4 regions of the uncultured Erythrobacter sp. genome follow, and region 3 is predicted to be linked to each of the others. Evidence: predicted binding sites of a transcription regulator. Region 3 holds the regulator's gene; each other region holds the start of a gene.
The links. Region 3 encodes LexA, which represses DNA repair genes until DNA is damaged. Its sites were predicted from a motif close to GTTCCNCNCTTGTTCT; they were not measured.
Positions count from the first base shown of each region.

Region 1: the regulator LexA is predicted to act here: its motif matches at 2,069-2,084, upstream of Q0887_RS13525 (ribonucleoside-diphosphate reductase subunit alpha).
Region 2: the regulator LexA is predicted to act here: its motif matches at 2,011-2,026, upstream of recA (recombinase RecA).
Region 4: the regulator LexA is predicted to act here: its motif matches at 1,795-1,810, upstream of Q0887_RS05745 (UvrD-helicase domain-containing protein).

Region 1 covers NZ_CANLMB010000002.1:466,359-470,781, forward strand. Annotated here, with positions in the region: gene nadB (L-aspartate oxidase) at 1-537, shown strand, start outside; gene Q0887_RS13520 (alpha/beta hydrolase) at 683-1,591, shown strand; gene Q0887_RS13525 (ribonucleoside-diphosphate reductase subunit alpha) at 2,148-4,193, shown strand; gene Q0887_RS13530 (PilZ domain-containing protein) at 4,326-4,423, shown strand, end outside.
Region 2 covers NZ_CANLMB010000001.1:1,196,526-1,200,948, forward strand. Annotated here, with positions in the region: gene alaS (alanine--tRNA ligase) at 1-607, opposite strand, end outside; gene recA (recombinase RecA) at 836-1,900, opposite strand; gene Q0887_RS05825 (hypothetical protein) at 2,048-3,688, opposite strand; gene Q0887_RS05830 (DUF4139 domain-containing protein) at 3,703-4,423, opposite strand, start outside.
Region 3 covers NZ_CANLMB010000001.1:942,869-947,291, forward strand. Annotated here, with positions in the region: gene moaC (cyclic pyranopterin monophosphate synthase MoaC) at 1-303, shown strand, start outside; gene Q0887_RS04610 (molybdopterin molybdotransferase MoeA) at 323-1,510, shown strand; gene lexA (transcriptional repressor LexA) at 1,727-2,416, shown strand; gene Q0887_RS04620 (ComEC/Rec2 family competence protein) at 2,444-4,423, opposite strand, start outside.
Region 4 covers NZ_CANLMB010000001.1:1,175,999-1,180,421, forward strand. Annotated here, with positions in the region: gene Q0887_RS05730 (pseudouridine synthase) at 1-510, shown strand, start outside; gene rsmD (16S rRNA (guanine(966)-N(2))-methyltransferase RsmD) at 507-1,085, shown strand; gene Q0887_RS05740 (hypothetical protein) at 1,150-1,524, opposite strand; gene Q0887_RS05745 (UvrD-helicase domain-containing protein) at 1,820-4,135, shown strand; gene Q0887_RS05750 (hypothetical protein) at 4,138-4,423, opposite strand, start outside.

The sequences.
Region 1 (4,423 bases), on a different contig from region 3:
GGCGTGGTGGTGGACCTGATGGCGCGCACCGACCTGCCCGGCCTGTGGGCGGCGGGTGAATGCACTGAAAGCGGGCTTCACGGTGCCAATCGCCTTGCTTCGAACTCGCTGCTTGAATGTTTCGTATTCGGGGAAGCGGCCGCTGACGACATTCTTGCAAATTGGGATGCGCTCGAAGAACCGCCCGCGATCCTACCGTGGGACGAAAGCCGTGTGTCGGATTCGGACGAGCAAGTTGTCATCAAGCAGAACTGGACCGAGATCCGCCGCTTCATGTGGAACTATGTCGGGATCGTACGCACCACCAAACGGCTTGAGCGCGCCGCCAATCGCATCGCTCTGCTCAAGAAAGAGGTTGAGGATTATTACGGCAGCTTCGTCGTCACGACCGACCTCATCGAATTGCGCAACCTGCTGCAATCAGCCGAGCTGATCGTGCGTTCAGCGCTGGAGCGCAAAGAGAGCCGCGGTTTGCATTATACGATGGACCATCCCGATTTGGCCGAAGATATCCGCGATACGGTGCTGGTGCCATAGCGCCTCTCGTAAAAGCATTTTTGCCCCAAGTTAATTATATGCAGGCATTTGTATCATAGGCTTGATCTCCCCACCCAAACGCGCTTTGTAACGCGCCGGGTCAATACAAGCTCCAAAAAGAGAGCGATCGAGGAGTAGGAACTTTATGCCGCATATCGGGGCGAACGGTCTCCGCCTGTTCTATGAAGAACACGGAAACCCCGAGCACGAAACAATTCTTCTGGTGATGGGTCTGGGGGCACAAATGACCCTGTGGCCAGATGAATTTGTCGAAGCACTGGTCAAGAAGGGCTATCGCGTTATCCGGTTCGATAATCGCGATATCGGGCTTTCGGACAAGATGGAGGAGGCGAGGGCTCCGGGCATCGTATGGCAGACGATCCGCAAGCGGCTCGGTTGGCCAGCCAAAGTGCCTTACACGCTGGAAGACATGGCGGACGATGCTGCCGGACTTCTCGAAGCACTGGACATTCGGCGCGCACATGTTGTGGGCGCGTCGATGGGCGGGATGATCGCGCAGCTGATGGCGGTCCATCACGGCAACAAACTGCTTTCGATGACGTCGATCATGTCGAGCACTGGCAATCCCAAACTGCCACAGGCCGAGAAGAGCGCGATTGACGCGCTGATCGCGCCGCTGGCATCGATGGAAGAGGATGTTTTGGTCGAGCACGGCCTCAATATCGGCCGCAATATTGGCAGTCCGGGCTATCCTCCTGACCCTGACCATGCGCGCGCGCGGGTGCTCAAGAATGTGCGGCGCAGTGTCTATCCACCGGGCTTGCCGCGCCAGCTTGCCGCCATCATCGACGATGGTGACCGGCGCAAACGGCTAAGCCGGATCACAACACCCACGCTGGTTTTGCATGGTGAGGATGATCCGCTGGTGAAGCTGGAAGCCGGGCAGGAGACTGCGCGTTGCATACCGGGCGCTAAGTTGGTGACGATTCCCGGTTGGGGGCACGATCTGCCGCAGGAGCTGGTAGGCCGGCTGGCTGATGAGATTGCGCTCCATGCAAAGGCGGCGCGGGCCGCGACACCGCTGGGAACGTAACGCCGAACAGCGCCGAGAAGGCCTAAGTGTTTGCGCCGCCTGCGATTATGCGGGCGGCGCAAAGCGCAACATTCTTGCCAGTGCAAGAGCGATTGATTCAGCGCTTGATTCAAAAGATTCAATCACCAAATTTTTCTTCACAGATTCATTTTCGGGGTTGCGCAACGCGCGACTCAAGCTTTGCCCACGCGTCGCTGCGCTGCAACATGGGTTTTGAGCAAGCCCGCCTGACGATTTAAGGTTAATCACCCGTTGACGCGGAATCCCGCCTGATTCATTATCTGGTGGTTCGGTTCGCGCTGGACCCCCAATTGCTTGTGATTTCTCTCGCTCCACCAGGCCAATACCAAAGGGTGCGATCGGGGGAGGAGTCACTCAAGACGGGGCACCATAGCGGCTGAAATGGAATGATGTTGGCGGGCAAACCTGAAGGCCGGATGGGGGCAGATGGGGGTAAATCTGTCGATAGATTGGTGCAGAACATAATCGGAACGGGAGTGTTTTTCCGCTATAGGGAGACCGCTATCCGATTCGAAGGATGCGAGACGGGGCTGAAATGGAATTCAAGGCAAGTGACGAAGTGCTGAGCGATGCGGAAACCGGGGAAACGCTCGGAACAACCGAAGCAGCAAGCGATAAGGGCAAAAAGGCCGTAAAAATGGAAAAGTCCGACAAGGGCAGCGAGGCGCTCATCGCCGAAAACGGTGGCGAAGAGCTGATCGCAGCGAAGAGCGCGGAAGCGTTGGCCGGTGCTATGGCAGAAGTTGCCAAGGAGGCGGTTTCCGACAGCAAGAAGGTCAATGATCGCCGTTTTGACGTCCAGATCGACGAAAGCCGCGATGCGAACCTGACCGAATTCGGCAAGGAGACGCTGACCGATCGCTACCTGCTTCCGGGTGAGAAGTATCAGGATCTCTTCGCGCGCGTCGCTGATGCCTATGCCGACGATGCTGAACACGCACAGCGGCTGTACGACTATATCTCGAACCTGTGGTTCATGCCCGCAACGCCGGTTCTTTCAAACGGCGGCACTGCGCGCGGCCTGCCGATTTCCTGCTACCTCAATTCGGTGTCGGACAGCCTCGACGGGATCGTCGGCACCTGGAACGAGAATGTCTGGCTGGCCTCCAAGGGGGGCGGGATCGGCACCTATTGGGGCAATGTTCGGGGGATTGGTGAGCCAGTTGGCCTGAATGGAAAGACAAGCGGGATTATCCCGTTCGTTCGTGTGATGGATTCGCTCACGCTCGCGATCTCGCAAGGATCGCTGCGGCGCGGTTCGGCGGCGTGCTATCTGGATGTGTCGCATCCCGAAATTGAGGAATTCCTCGAAATCCGCAAACCGTCGGGCGACTTCAACCGCAAGGCTCTGAACCTCCATCACGGCGTGCTGCTGACAGATGAATTCATGGAAGCGGTCCGCGACGGGGCCGAGTTCGACCTCAAATCGCCCAAGACCGGCGAAGTGCGCGGCACTGTCGATGCGCGCTCGCTGTTCCAGAAGCTGGTTGAATGCCGCCTTGCAACGGGTGAGCCCTACATCGTCTTCAACGACACCGTGAACCGCATGATGCCCAAGCATCACCGCGATCTGGGCCTCAAGGTTTCGACCTCGAACCTGTGTTCGGAAATCACACTGCCAACCGGCATCGACCACCTCGGCAATGATCGTACGGCGGTGTGCTGCCTCAGCTCGCTCAACATTGAAAAGTGGGATGAGTGGTCAGGCGACAAGCAGTTTATCGAAGACATCATGCGCTTCCTCGACAACGTCCTGCAGGACTATATCGACCGCGCACCGGACGAGATGGCGCGCGCCAAGTATTCGGCCGAGCGTGAGCGTTCGGTCGGGCTCGGCGTGATGGGCTTCCACTCTTTCCTCCAGTCGAAGGGGCTGGGTTTCGAAAGCGCGATGGCCAAGGCGCTGAACCTGAAAATGTTCAAGCATATCCAGGCCAAGGCATCCGAAGCCTCAATGCTGCTCGCGCAGGAACGCGGGCCTTGCCCCGATGCGGCAGAAATGGGCGCGATGGAGCGGTTCAGCTGCAAGATGGCGATCGCGCCGACCGCGTCGATCTCGATCATTTGCGGCGGCACCAGCGCCTGCATCGAGCCCATCCCGGCGAATATCTACACGCACAAGACTTTGTCGGGCTCCTTCATCGTAAAGAATCCGTATCTTGAAAAACTGCTCGACAAGAAGAGCAAGAACTCGACCAATGTGTGGAACTCGATCCTCGAGAAAGGCGGCAGCGTCCAGCATCTCGATTTCCTGAGCGCCGAAGAAAAGGCGAGCTTCAAGACCAGCTTTGAAATCGACCAGCGCTGGCTGCTCGAATTCGCTGCCGACCGCGCGCCCTATATCGATCAGGCGCAGTCGCTGAACCTCTTCATCCCGGCGGATGTGGAGAAATGGGATCTGATGCAGCTGCACTTCCAGGCATGGGAGAAGGGCATCAAATCGCTCTATTATCTCCGCTCGAAATCGGTCCAGCGCGCGGGCTTTGCAGGCGGCGTCGAAGCGGACAACACCGCAGACGCAGCAAAGTTCGAGCTGGCCGCAGAGCAGACCGATTACGAGGAATGTTTGAGCTGCCAGTAGGACAGGTTTCTGCATAAGAACGACCCCGCCAAACTTCGGTTCTGGCGGGGTTTTCTTTGTCCGGCTCCTGCGCCCGTTCGCAGTGGCATGCTTTACGCTCCCTTAATCATCGGGCTGCTAAGCATCGTTGTCATGCGAGCACGGAAGGATCAGCGCAAAATCATTTCGATCCCGGGCCGGTATTTCACCGGGCTGGGCGATCCTGTTGATGTGGAGCTCAAGAACCTGTC
Region 2 (4,423 bases), 250 kb from region 3:
TCCATATCTCGATAAAGCGGTCGCCATCTTCGTCCGGGCTACCCGGAGGACCACCGGCAATATGATCTCCGTGATCGTAGAAAATTTCCGAGCATGGACCGCAGGGGCCGGTGTCACCCATCGACCAGAAATTGTCATTGGTGGCGATGCGGATGATCCGCTCGTCGGGCAGGCCCGCTATTCTGCGCCAAAGGTCAAACGCTTCGTCATCGGTGTGATAGACGGTGGCCGTCAGCTTTTCCGGTGACAGTCCCCATTCGCGGGTTAGCAAGGTCCAGGCATTCTCGATTGCCTGCTCCTTGAAATAGTCGCCGAACGAGAAGTTGCCGAGCATTTCGAAGAATGTGTGGTGGCGTGCGGTATAGCCCACATTGTCGAGGTCATTGTGCTTGCCGCCAGCGCGCACGCATTTCTGGGAGGACGCGGCTCGAGGAGCCGGCGGGGTCTCTAGGCCGGTAAAGACGTTCTTGAACGGCACCATGCCCGCATTGACGAACATCAGTGTCGGATCATTATACGGCACCAAAGGCGCACTCTGGATTTGCGCGTGTTCTCTCCCGCCAAAGAAGTCGAGGAAAGATCGGCGAATATCGTTGGTCGAAGTCATGGATTTGCAGTTAGGCAATGAGGCCTTAACCGACAAGCGAAAGCAGCAGCCGGAAGCTCGATCTCGTCAGCTTTGTTGCAGCACGGTCTGTCCGGTCTACCGGAATCCGCAATCACGCACGAAAAACCGGCGCGAAGTGTGTCCCTCGGGGAAGAGACAGACCCGCGCCGGTATTCCGTTTGTCCGGACCAGCGACCCCATAAGGATCAGCCTAAGCCCGCTTGAGGATCAGTCTTCGGAGTCCGCGTCCGGCCCCGTCATCATCTCCTCGGCGACCTCGTCGGTTTTACCGCGAATGGCGGCTTCCAACCGGTCGCAAACTTCTGGATTTTCGGCGAGATAAATCTTCGAATTCTCACGGCCCTGGCCAATGCGAACGCTGTCATAGGAATACCAGCTGCCCGATTTCTCGACCAGACCGGCCTTCACACCAAGGTCGAGGATCTCGCCTCTCTTCGAAATGCCCTGCCCGTACATGATGTCGAACTCGACCTGCTTGAACGGAGGAGCCACCTTGTTCTTGACCACTTTGACGCGTGTCGAGTTACCGACCACCTCGTCGCGGTCCTTGATCTGGCCGGTACGGCGAATGTCGAGGCGGACCGAGGCATAAAACTTGAGCGCGTTGCCGCCAGTAGTCGTCTCGGGATTGCCGTACATCACACCGATTTTCATGCGCAGCTGGTTGATGAAGATCACCATGCATTTCGAACGGTTGATCGAGCCGGTAAGCTTGCGCAGCGACTGCGACATCAGACGCGCCTGAAGGCCAACATGCGAATCGCCCATCTCACCTTCGATCTCGGCGCGCGGCACCAGAGCCGCGACCGAATCGACCACGAGAACGTCAATCGCATTGGAGCGCACCAGCGTGTCCGTGATTTCGAGCGCCTGCTCGCCAGTGTCGGGCTGCGAGATGATCAGTTCGTCAATGTCGACGCCCAGCTTCTTCGCATAGACCGGATCAAGCGCGTGCTCGGCATCGACAAACGCTGCCGTGCCGCCCGCTTTCTGCGCCTCTGCGATAACATGGAGCGCAAGCGTGGTCTTACCCGAGCTTTCAGGGCCATAAACCTCGACGACGCGTCCTTTGGGCAGGCCGCCAATACCAAGGGCAATATCAAGCCCGAGCGAGCCGGTTGAAATCGCTTCAACCTCCATCGCTTCTTTCGAGCCCAGCTTCATCGCCGAACCCTTGCCGAATGCTCGATCAATCTGAGCAAGCGCAGCGTCGAGAGCCTTTTGACGGTCCACGTCTTTTTCCTTTTCTACCAGCTTGAGATTGGTAGCCATCGCACGCACTCCTTCGCTTGCCTAGGGCCGGTTATCGAGTTTTAACCGGCGCTATGGAGAGACCCCTTTGTCGCCCCCTGTTGGAATGCTTGTATTCGGTTTGTTCCAAAAGAACAAGAGTGGAACGAAATTTTTTTCTCCGACCACTCAACCAGTGCTTGTAGCGGACCAGTTCAGCGTGACTTCGGAATCGGCTGGAACGGTGATCTCACCGATAATCATGCCGTCCTTTATCCGTGTCTCGCCGCCTCGCCAGTTGATGTTCCAAACCCCGGAGCGGCCGAAAACAACCCGCACCAGAACCGGGTGATCGTTGTCGTTTGACACGCTGGACTGCATGGCGCGCCGGCGGGGTGGATCGCCGTTTTCGGGTATGCGCACGAGCGGCTCGCAGGTTGCCGAGACTTTGCCGCTGGTGCCGACACGCAGCTCTATTTCTTGTCCGACGGCGTAATCGCGCAGGAAGTTTGAGCTGACCAGCATCGGTCCTACCCGACTGGGCTCGAACAGGTTCAAGGCGCCCTGGGGCAAAGCAACGCCCAGCCCTCGCTCCTCATCGTTTCGGGTTACGAGAAGGATATTGGCGTTGCGCACACCAGGCGCTCCCTCGTTACGGTTGCGAAAGCGCGGGGAGCAGCCGAGGCTATAGACAAAGCCCGCTTCCACCTCTTCACGATTGAGGAAGGCTATCTGCTTGGTGCTTTGCGCCGCGACATTGACCCGTTCGGGCACGCGGTAAAGCTTGAGATCTCCCAGTTCCTCCTCGCTTGCTTCCATGACTTCGGAGCTCATTGCGGTCACCGCCATGGGCGAATCTTGCAACCGGCTCTCTCTCCGCGTCGCGGTAACAACGATGGCATCGGTTGGGGCCGGCGCCGGAGCGATGGCGTACAGAGACATCGGCGACGCAGGATTAACGATGGGCGAACCGGCTGCCGTGCTACCAAATGGATAGCATGTCAGACGCAGCGGTTCTCCTGTGGGTGATCGAGCCATGCGCTCGTAATCGCTGTCGATGTTCAAACGCCCCGCGACCACCAGCAGATTGGCATTGTCGAACGACTGGCCGTTATCGTTGAGTACAGTGAGCCAGCTGAGCATATCCAGACCGAATTCCTCGCTGCGCCCGCCCTCTTCCATCATCGCGACGTAGTTGGCCTGCCAGTCAAAGCCCCATGCAAGATAGGTCAGCGTGACTTCATATGAGCCGCCGCTTTCGTCTCGCGTGTCGATGGAGAAGACGGGTTTGGCAGACAGCCCCTCTGGCACTCGGGAAAAGCGGAGAGATTCGGGCAGGCCCGCGCATCTCACAGCCTCGAAGCCAGAGCCGATTTGCAGCACCAGCCCGCCATCGGCGCGGGTGCGGACGATGGCGGGCTGCGACACTGCTTCGCCGGTTGCCGGGTTTGTGCGCGTGATCGTGACGCGGTTGCCGAGCGTGCCGTTCACCAGAGCGGCGGGTGACAGCAATTCGGCATTGCGGTTCATTTCGATGGTGCCGCCCGGAAGGCCGGTCACAATCGCGCTGACCCCGATCATGCCTTCTGCGACGCCGATAAAGCGAATGGTCGATTCGCCAGCTGGCAAGGTCACCCGCCGCGTCTCGCTGATCATCGCAAAGCCGCGCGGGTCGTCAGCATCCATTTCTTCACGCTCGCCGCGATCAGGGTCGCGGTAAATCGTGACCGAAGTGTCATGCGATTCAGCGGCGTAAACGATCTCGCGCGCCTCAAGAGGCTTCGCGACCAGCACGCTCAGCCCAACGAACAGGAATGCGACGAAACGCATTGTCCGGCGCCGGCTCAGTAACGCGTTTCGTAAACGACGCGCAGCACGGTCTCGCCCTCGGCGGGCACCGGCACGACCCATTTGCGCCGGTCGTAATTGAGCTGGGTGCCTTCGATGGACTCGCTGATCACGCGGTAATCATCGCTCCACCAATACCGCATCAGCCCGGACTGGGTGAGATCGACCTCAACCGGCTGATCCTTAGCGTTGGTGATCGTGTAGCGCATGGTCGTACGATAGAATTCCTGCGGACGCTCGACCTCCACCTGACGGACGATTTCGCCATCCTCGATGACGCGGAATCTCGCCGTCCGGCGCCATTCATCGGAAGTTATCCGCTCGCGAACCTCGACCTCCGCCTGCACGAAAATATCGAACGCATCGCCTGTGCGCAGCAACAGCTCGGAACCCATCGGCGTGTGGCCGATCCCGTTCTCGCCGATGAATTGCGGTGTGCCCTGGCTGTCGCGCTGGTAGAAACGGACTGTGCCCGCAGGCAGAGCGTCGCCCAGCCCCTGATCGCGTGAAGTCGAAAAGGATATGCCGCTGGTCACATTGACCGGGCGGTTATCATTGTTGAGCCAGCCGACAGAGCGGGCATAGACTTTGCGCCCGGGGACGGACTGCACATCCAGAAAGCTCACCTGCTTGGTCTGCGCGTTCGCAATCGTGGTGCGTTCGGTGATTGGGTAGAGGTAGAAGTCACCCAGACGCTCGCGATCCGCTGCCTCCGCG
Region 3 (4,423 bases):
CGCATCGCAGCCATCATGGCAGCCAAACGCACTGGCGAGCTGATCCCGCTGTGCCACCCGCTCGGCCTCGAAGCGGTGAGCGTCGAGTTCGACTTCGAAGACAGCGCCATTCGCGCCACCGCCACAGCATCGCTCACCGGCAAGACCGGCGTTGAGATGGAGGCGATGGTGGCGGTCTCGACCGCGCTGCTGACGATCTACGACATGGCCAAGGCGATCGACAAAGCGATGGTGATCGGCGAGGTCCGCCTGATCGAGAAGCGCGGCGGCAAGTCGGGTGACTGGAAGGCTCCAGCCCCATGACCGACAGCGTGAGGACACAATGAGCCTGCTACCTCTCGAAGAGGCGCAGGCACGCTTGCTCGCGCTTGTATCCAAGATGCCGGGCGAATCCGTCGCGGTTGAGGATGCTCTCGGGAGGGTGCTTTCGGGCGATCTGAAGGCTGCGCGCACTCAGCCTCCTGCCGACCTCTCGGCCATGGATGGCTATGCCATTGCCGGCGCACAGGGGTTTGCGGGGCCATGGGAGCTTGTCGGCGAAAGCCGCGCTGGCGTTCCGTTTGCTGGTTCGCTTAGCGCCGGACAGGCCACCCGCATCTCGACCGGCGCGCATATGCCTGAAGGCGCAAGCTCGGTCCTGATCCAGGAGAACGCTACTATCGCCGATGGCAAGGTGAGCAGCGATGATCCTCCCCCACCGGGCCGCCATGTGCGAAAGCGCGGCTTCGACTTCGCGCAAGGTGACACGGTGCTCCACAGCGGCACCCGCATCGGCCCTGCACAATTGGCGCTCGCGATGTCGGCAGGGCACGCCGCGCTCGAAGTTGCGCGCCGCCCGACCGTTGCGATCCTCGACAGCGGAGACGAGCTGGCCCGCGATCCCGCGCAATGTGGCTCCGACCAGATCCCTGCCAGCAACGGCGCGATGATTGCCGCGATGCTTGCGCCGCTGGTGGGTGAGACCATGCGGCTTGGACCCGTGGGAGACGATCTGGATGCGCTTGCGCAGGCGCTGGCCAAGGCAGAAGAAGCTGACATCCTCATCACCTCAGGCGGCGCGTCGGTGGGCGATCACGACCTGATCCAGCAGGCCTTGGGGGACTGGGGTGCGCAGCTCGCTTTCTGGAAGGTCGCGATCAAGCCGGGCAAGCCGTTGATGGTGGCAAAGCGGGGTTCGCAAGTTGTGCTCGGACTGCCGGGCAATCCTGTCTCAAGCTTCGTCACATGCTTTCTGTTTGGACTGCCGCTTGCGCGCGCCACGCTGGGGATGCGCGAGTGCCTTCCGCAAGCGCTCACGATGCGAGCAGGCGAGGCCCTGCCCGCAACCGGAAGCCGCCGCGAGTTCCTGCGAGGCGTTGCAGATCGCAGCGAAGTCCGCATCGCCGCATCGCAAGACTCCAGCGCCCTGCGCGCGCTTGCTGAAGCGGACTGCCTGATCGACCGGCCGGTCGGCTCGCCGGAAACAGCAGCCGGAGAGCCGGTTCAGGTCTATCCACTCCACAATGGCTGATTTCTGCGGTTTCCGGCCTTAGAGCGGCTTGACTTGCCGAATCAAGTTGCTTACTTGTTCCACATTCGTTCACCATATAGGTGCGCGGGCAGTGCTCTGAAATGCACCGGTATCCATGCGAATGGACGGTGCCTCTGGGGGCGCGAGTAACTGGCACTGCACGATGCTTCGGTTAGGGGCGGCGTGCGTCACAGTGCGGCTTTACGGAGTTTGCCCATGCTGACGGCAAAACAGAATGAACTGCTTCGCTTTATCCAGAAACGTCTGGCTGAAACGGGTATTTCACCGAGTTTCGAAGAAATGAAAGAGGCGCTTGATCTCAAGAGCAAGTCGGGCGTTCACCGCCTGATTTCGGCGCTTGAGGAACGCGGCTTCATCCGCCGCCTTGCCAACCGCGCGCGTGCGCTCGAGGTGATCAAGACGCCGGAGGATGCAACCCCCACCCCGCGCGCTACGCATGCTGCAAATGATGCAGCCGCGTCTGTTTCGACTACGATGCGGCAGGCTCCCGAACCTGCCAATGACGTTATCGAAATTCCGCTTCACGGTAGGATCGCTGCTGGCGCTCCGATCGAGGCGCTTGAGGGACAAAACTCGCTTCCGGTGCCTGCGGCTCTGCTTGGGCCGGGTGAGCACTATGCGCTTGAAGTGTCGGGCGATTCGATGATCGAGGCGGGCATATTTGACGGTGACTTCGCGCTTGTGCGCCGGACTGATAGCGCCCGCGATGGCGAGATTGTCGTGGCGCTCGTCAATGGCGAGGAAGCGACGCTCAAATACCTGCACAAGGATGGTGGTAATATCCGCCTTGATCCGGCCAATGCCGCTTATGATCCGCAGATCTATGGCGCGGCGCAGGTTCAGGTTCAGGGTAAGCTTGCAGGACTGCTTCGGCGCTATCACTGATAGCTCTGCTGTGCGCGGGGTTGAGGGTTAATCCCCTCTCTCCCCGCGCCACCAGCCATGCTCGCCCTGCCCGCTCGCAACTTGGGAAATGCGGCCGTTCTCCAGATCGAGCGCAAGGCCGCCGGTTCGCTCAAGCATGCCCCTATCGGCCTTGAGCCATCGCGGTAAGCAGGAGCGCGGCAGGAAACGATCGGCGACAACGATATCGGCTTGCTCGCAAGCAGCGGCCAGTGCGCGCTCTTCGATCAATTCGCGGTTGCGGGCGAGCAGCAGCACCCAGTCCCGCCCGCCCCGCTCTATGTTGATGACACAGAATTCAGGAGAACACCGCGCACCCTCCCACTCGGCAATCGGGATCGGATCGCTTGTGACGCTGGAAAGTTCGAGCAGATTGTCCCGCGAATAAGAGGATCGGCTGTCGCGTAAGGACAAAAGCGAACGGCTTCCATCTGGCGCATCAACAGTGATCCCGACATGCCGCCCTTCACGTCCGATCAACACGTCCGGAATGGGAGTGGAAAGCAGCATCACGGTAGCGGCGGCAGCAGGCACGAAGCCAAGCAATCGCGCCTTGCCGCTCCACAAGGCAAGCCACAGTCCGCCTATGACGAATAGCGTCACGGTCAGCCCGCTCATCTGCGGCATCAACTTGACAGCGCCCGGTTGTCCCGAAGTGAAGTGAGCAATCGAGAGGAGTAGGTCGAGCGATGCTTCGGCGAGCCACCAGAACGGCGCTCCGAGGTCAATCAGATCGAAGAACAGACCGAGCGCGATCAGCGGCATCGAGATGAAGGTCACAAGCGGGATCGCGATGACATTGGCAAAGGCTCCGTAGAGCCCGGCGCGGTGAAAGTGGAACAGCACAATAGGCATCAGCGCGATCTCGATCACGAGACCTGTGAGGAAAAGCATGGCAACCCGCCGTCCCGTCCTCGCCCCCCAACTCTCCTCGCGCGGCGCGAGAAACGCGCGCACCGCTCCGCTGGTATGCAATGCTACGATTGCCAGCACCGCGGCGAAGCTCATCTGGAAGCTCGGCCCGACAACGCTTTCGGGCCATAAGGTCAGGACAAAGACCGCCGCCACCGCGACCATGCGCAGTGACAAAGCCTCGCGTCCCATCGCAAGCGCGATCAGCACCAACATCGCGGCAACGCAGCTCCGCACAGTCGGTACCTGCGCTCCGGTGAGCAAAGTGTAGCTGATCCCCGCAAGCGCGCCCACCAGCGCCGCTGCAACCGGCAATCGCACCCGCAAGGCGATAGCGGGGAACAATGCGAGCAGCTTGATTGCCAACAGATAGGCTGCAGCGATAACTGCGCTCACATGCAGCCCGCTGATTGCCAGCAAGTGGGTGAGACCTGCATCGCGCATTGCCACGCGGTCAGTCTCCGGGATCGCCCCCCGATCGCCGCTGGCAAAGGCTGCGGCGATGGTGCCGGCCGATCCATCGACCCGGCTGCGCACATGGCTGGAGAGGCTGCGCTGCAAGGACGCGATCAGGTCTTGTCTTGAAGCCGGTTCGACCAGTTCAACCTCGCCCATCACGCTGCCGGTCGCGGCCAAGCCCTTGAACCATGCTGCGCGGGCGAAATCGTAGGAGCCAGGTAACATCGGACTAGCCGGAGGCATAAGCCGTGCGCGCAGCCGGACGACAGCTCCCTCGAGCAGCACGCTCTCACCGCTCACAGGGCTGTATTGAGTATCGATACGTGCGACCTCTTCGAGCGGGATATTGACCCGGATCTTTCGGCTTTCCCCGGTTTCGGCGTCGCGCATCGCAAGTGTTAGCCGGATGCGGTCTTGCGAGGGCTGGTCGTCGCGTTCGAGCACGTAGCCTTGGACCCGCTCGATACTCGGGCGGTCGATCGGCTCTGCTCCAACCATTTCCGAGCGTGCCCAGACCACGGCGAGGCCAGCGGCGAAGACAATCGAGCAGGCAATCATCGCTTGGCGCAGCTGGTCCCGCTCGGGCCGGTCGCGCCACGCAGCTAGCGCAAACAAGGC
Region 4 (4,423 bases), 230 kb from region 3:
ACGATTTATGACGCGCTGCGCAATGCGCTGCCCAAGGATACGCCGCGCCTGATGCCAATCGGACGGCTCGACCTCAACACCGAGGGGCTGCTGCTCCTCACCAATGATGGCGGGCTGAAACGCCAGATGGAACTGCCTTCCTCTGGCATCCCGCGTACCTACCGCGCGCGCGCCTTTGGCGAAGTGTCGCAGGAACAGCTTGAATCGCTGATCGAAGGGGTCGAAATCGACGGCATGCGCTATGGCTCGATCGACGCCAATCTCGAACGCGGCACCGGCGGCTCCGGGCCAAGCGGCGGCAAGAACCAGTGGATCGAATTGACCATCACCGAGGGCAAGAACCGCGAAGTGCGCCGCGTGCTCGAACATCTGGGGCTTAAAGTGAACCGGCTGATCCGCACATCCTACGGTCCCTTTGCGCTGGGCGATCTGCCGCGTGGACAAGTTGCGCGCATTCGCAAGGGAGACCTTGATCGCTTTATCAGCACTCTGAAGCGGGGCCAGAAGTGAGAATTATCGCAGGCGAATGGCGCGGGCGGAAGCTTTCCGCGCCCAAGGGTGAAGCAACGCGCCCAACGGCGGATCGCACGCGCGAAACTCTGTTCTCGATGCTCACCAGCCGCCTCGGCAGCTTTGAAGACCTGCGCGTCGCCGATCTGTTCGCAGGCTCGGGCGCGCTGGGCTTGGAGGCGCTGTCTCGCGGCGCGGCGCACTGCCTGTTTGTCGAACAGGACCGCACCGCAGTGGACACGATCCGCGCCAACATCACTCATCTCGGCGCACGCGACCGCACCACTGTTGAGACAGGCTCGGTCATGTCCCTGCGCGCCGCGCGCGAACCGCATGATCTCATCCTGCTCGACCCGCCCTATCACACCAATGCGGGCGAAGTTGCGCTCGACCGGATGCTGCGGCTTGGCTGGATTGGCGAGGCGACTTGGATCGCGCTGGAAACGGCATTCAATGAAGAGCCTGAAGTCAAAGGCCTCTCGATTGAAACCACACGCAAGGTGGGCAAAGGCAGGCTCACGCTTATGCGGCGCGAGCCTGCCCCCGCCAACACGCCGGCCACAGCAGAGGGTTGAGCCGGCGCAGTTCCCGCGTGACCACCCGTCCGCGGGAAGAGCGAATGCGGGAGGGTCTGCCCGCTTACCCTTCCTCGGGAGGCGTCGCGGCGCGGGATTCGATCTGGTTCCAGGCCGCATCGCGCTCCGGGCCGGTCATGGCAGTCAGCGCGATCTTGTCCTGATCGGTCAGCCGCCAGAACAGTAGCTGGCGCTCCGGCTCCAGCGACCAGTAATAGGACTTCGTCTCTGCCGGCCACAGCTCGTATTCGGCCTGACGTTCGACCGGCCAGCTGCCATATTCGGTTTGTTGGTCGGGAGTGAGCGCGGGCGCTTCGGAACCAGAAGGCGCGCTGTGTCCGTCGCCCTCGTCCTGAACAGCGGCTGCGCCCGGAGAAGCAGTGACCACGCCAAGCGTCGCAATTGCAACGCCGATTAGATAGATATGTGCCTTACGCATCGGGTACTCCATTGTGCGGCCGGTATTGGCCTATTCCCAAGCGTCGACGAACGTTCACGCGGCTGGACCAGATCACCCTCGGGCCCAGACAAGTGATTGAATGACAGGCATTGTTCGCTTGGGAAAGAGCGCGCGGCGTCCTGCATCCCATCATCGGCACAGGCTGGCGAGAGGCGTTGTTCAAACAGGTTGAGGCGAATTTCGGGGGACTTGGGCACGCCAGACAGTGCGCGGGCGCGGCGGATGTGCGAACTTGCGCGCAATTCATTTGTTCTCTACTTGTTCGCAGAATGTCATGAGCCAAAATCTCCCCCTCCCCGCCGATACAAGCGCGACCGACGGCCCCGTGCCCGCCTATGCCGAACGGCTTAACCCGCCGCAGCGTCAGGCGGTGCTGACCACCGAGGGACCGGTGCTGATGCTCGCAGGCGCCGGCACGGGAAAGACGGCGGCGCTGACCGCGCGGCTGGCGCATCTGGTGGCGACACGGCGCGCGTGGCCCAGCGAAATCCTGTGCGTCACCTTCACCAACAAAGCCGCGCGCGAGATGCGCGAGCGGGTCGCCGGGCATTTGGGAGCGGGCGCGGAAGGAATTCCGTGGCTGGGCACGTTCCACTCGATCTGCGCCAAGATGCTGCGCCGCCATGCCGAACTGGCGGGCCTGCAAAGCAATTACACGATCATCGACACTGACGACCAGCTGCGCCTGCTCAAGCAGCTGATCAACGAAGTCGATCTGGACGAGAAGCGCTGGCCTGCGCGCCAGCTCGCCGGACTGATCGACCGCTGGAAGAATCGCGGGCTCAATCCCGACGATCTCGATGCAGGCGAAAGCGAGGCCTATGCCAACGGGCAAGGTCAGGCGCTTTACCGGACCTATCAGGAGCGGATGAAGGCGCTGAATGCCTGCGATTTCGGCGATCTGATGCTGCATGTGCTCAACATCTTCCGCAAGCACAGTGACGTGCTGGCCGAGTATCAGCAGCGCTTCAAATACATCCTCGTCGACGAGTATCAGGACACCAACGCGGTCCAGTATCTGTGGCTGAGGCTGCTCGCCCAGACGCGCAAAAACATCTGCGTGGTCGGCGATGATGACCAGTCGATCTATTCATGGCGCGGGGCAGAAGTCGCCAATATCCTGCGGTTTGAAAAGGATTTTCCCGGCGCGGCGGTGATCCGGCTGGAACAGAATTACCGCTCCACCCCGCACATTCTGGGCGCGGCTTCCGGCCTGATCCGCGCGAACAGCGAACGGCATGACAAGACGCTGTGGACCGAGGTCAATGGCGGGGACAAAGTCCGCGTGATCGGCGTGTGGGACGCTCCCGAAGAAGCGCGGCGCGTGGGCGAAGAGATCGAGCGGCTCGAAGGCGAAGGCGCGCCTCTGGATCAGGTCGCGATTCTTGTGCGCGCGCAGTACCAGACGCGCGAGTTTGAAGACCGCTTCATCCAGATCGGGATCAACTACCGGATCATAGGCGGCTTCCGCTTTTACGAGCGCGCCGAGATCCGCGATGCGCTCGCGTATCTGCGGGTGATCGCGCAGCCGCAGGACGATCTCGCATTCGAACGGATTTACAACCAGCCCAAACGCGGGCTTGGCGCAAAGACGCTGGAGAAGATGCACCAGCATGCGCGGCGGGTGAACTTGCCGCTCGCCGCTGCCTCGCTGGAGCTTGCCGATAGCGACGAACTGCCCAAGCGAGCGGCGAACACAATTGGCGGGTTGCTCCAGCAATTCCTCGCCTGGCGCGAAGCGGCCGAGGTCATGACACCCGCCGACCTCATGCGCCTCGTGCTCGACGAAAGCGGCTATAACGACATGCTCGCCGCCGACCGCTCGCCGGAAAGCGCAGGCCGCGCGGAGAACCTCTCCGAACTCGCGCGCGCGATGGAGGAATACGAGACGCTGGGCGACTTCCTGGAGCATGTCAGCCTGGTCATGGATAATGATCGCGGCGACGAAGAAGAGACCGTCACGATCATGACGATCCACGCCGCCAAGGGTCTGGAATTCGATCATGTCTTTTGCGTCGGGTGGGAGGAAGGTGTCTTCCCTTCCCAGCGCGCCATCGACGAAGGCGGGCTCGCCAGCCTGGAGGAAGAACGCCGCCTCGCTTACGTCGCGATCACCCGCGCAAGGCGGCGCTGCGCGATCTTCCACGCGGCGAACCGGCGCATTTACGGCCAATGGACCAGCTCGATCCCCTCGCGCTTTATCGAAGAGCTTCCCGAGGAACATATCGAGCAGGAAAGCACGATGACCGGCGGCGCGTCATTGTGGCGGGCAAACTGGTCGGAAAATGACGATCCCTTCGCCCATGTCGCGCGCGACCGGCCCGAACGCGCGCAATCGCGCGGCCCCGGATGGCGGCGCGCGGTCGACAGCGGCTACGAAACGCGCCAGCAACGCCTCGCCGAACCCGGCCGCAGCGCCGCCAGTTTCGCCGCCAAACCGCGCAGCGATATCGTGATCGGCGCAATGGTCAGCCACGACAAATTCGGCACCGGCTGCGTGATCGATCAGGAAGGCAACAAGCTCACCATCCAGTTTGAGGATGCAGGCGAAAAACGCGTGATCGACAGCTTTGTGACCTTGGTGGGTTAGCCCTACCGCTCCGCTAGAGGCGTGCCCGGACGCCCCTGATTGGTGGTAACGAGGTAGTCGAAACCCAGCAGCACAAAGCGGAACATGTCATCCGCCTCGTTGAGACCTCTATTGCCCATCGCGCGGCGAACCGGTTCCAGATCGATGATGAAGTGCCCTTCCCCTTCACGCACAACATCCATATCGACACCGGCCTGTTGGAGTTGGTCGGCGAGCTGCTCGCCGCGACTGACAGGGCTAACCCGAAACGCGCCATCCGCAGACGGGCGCACCGAGAGCTGCTCGCCG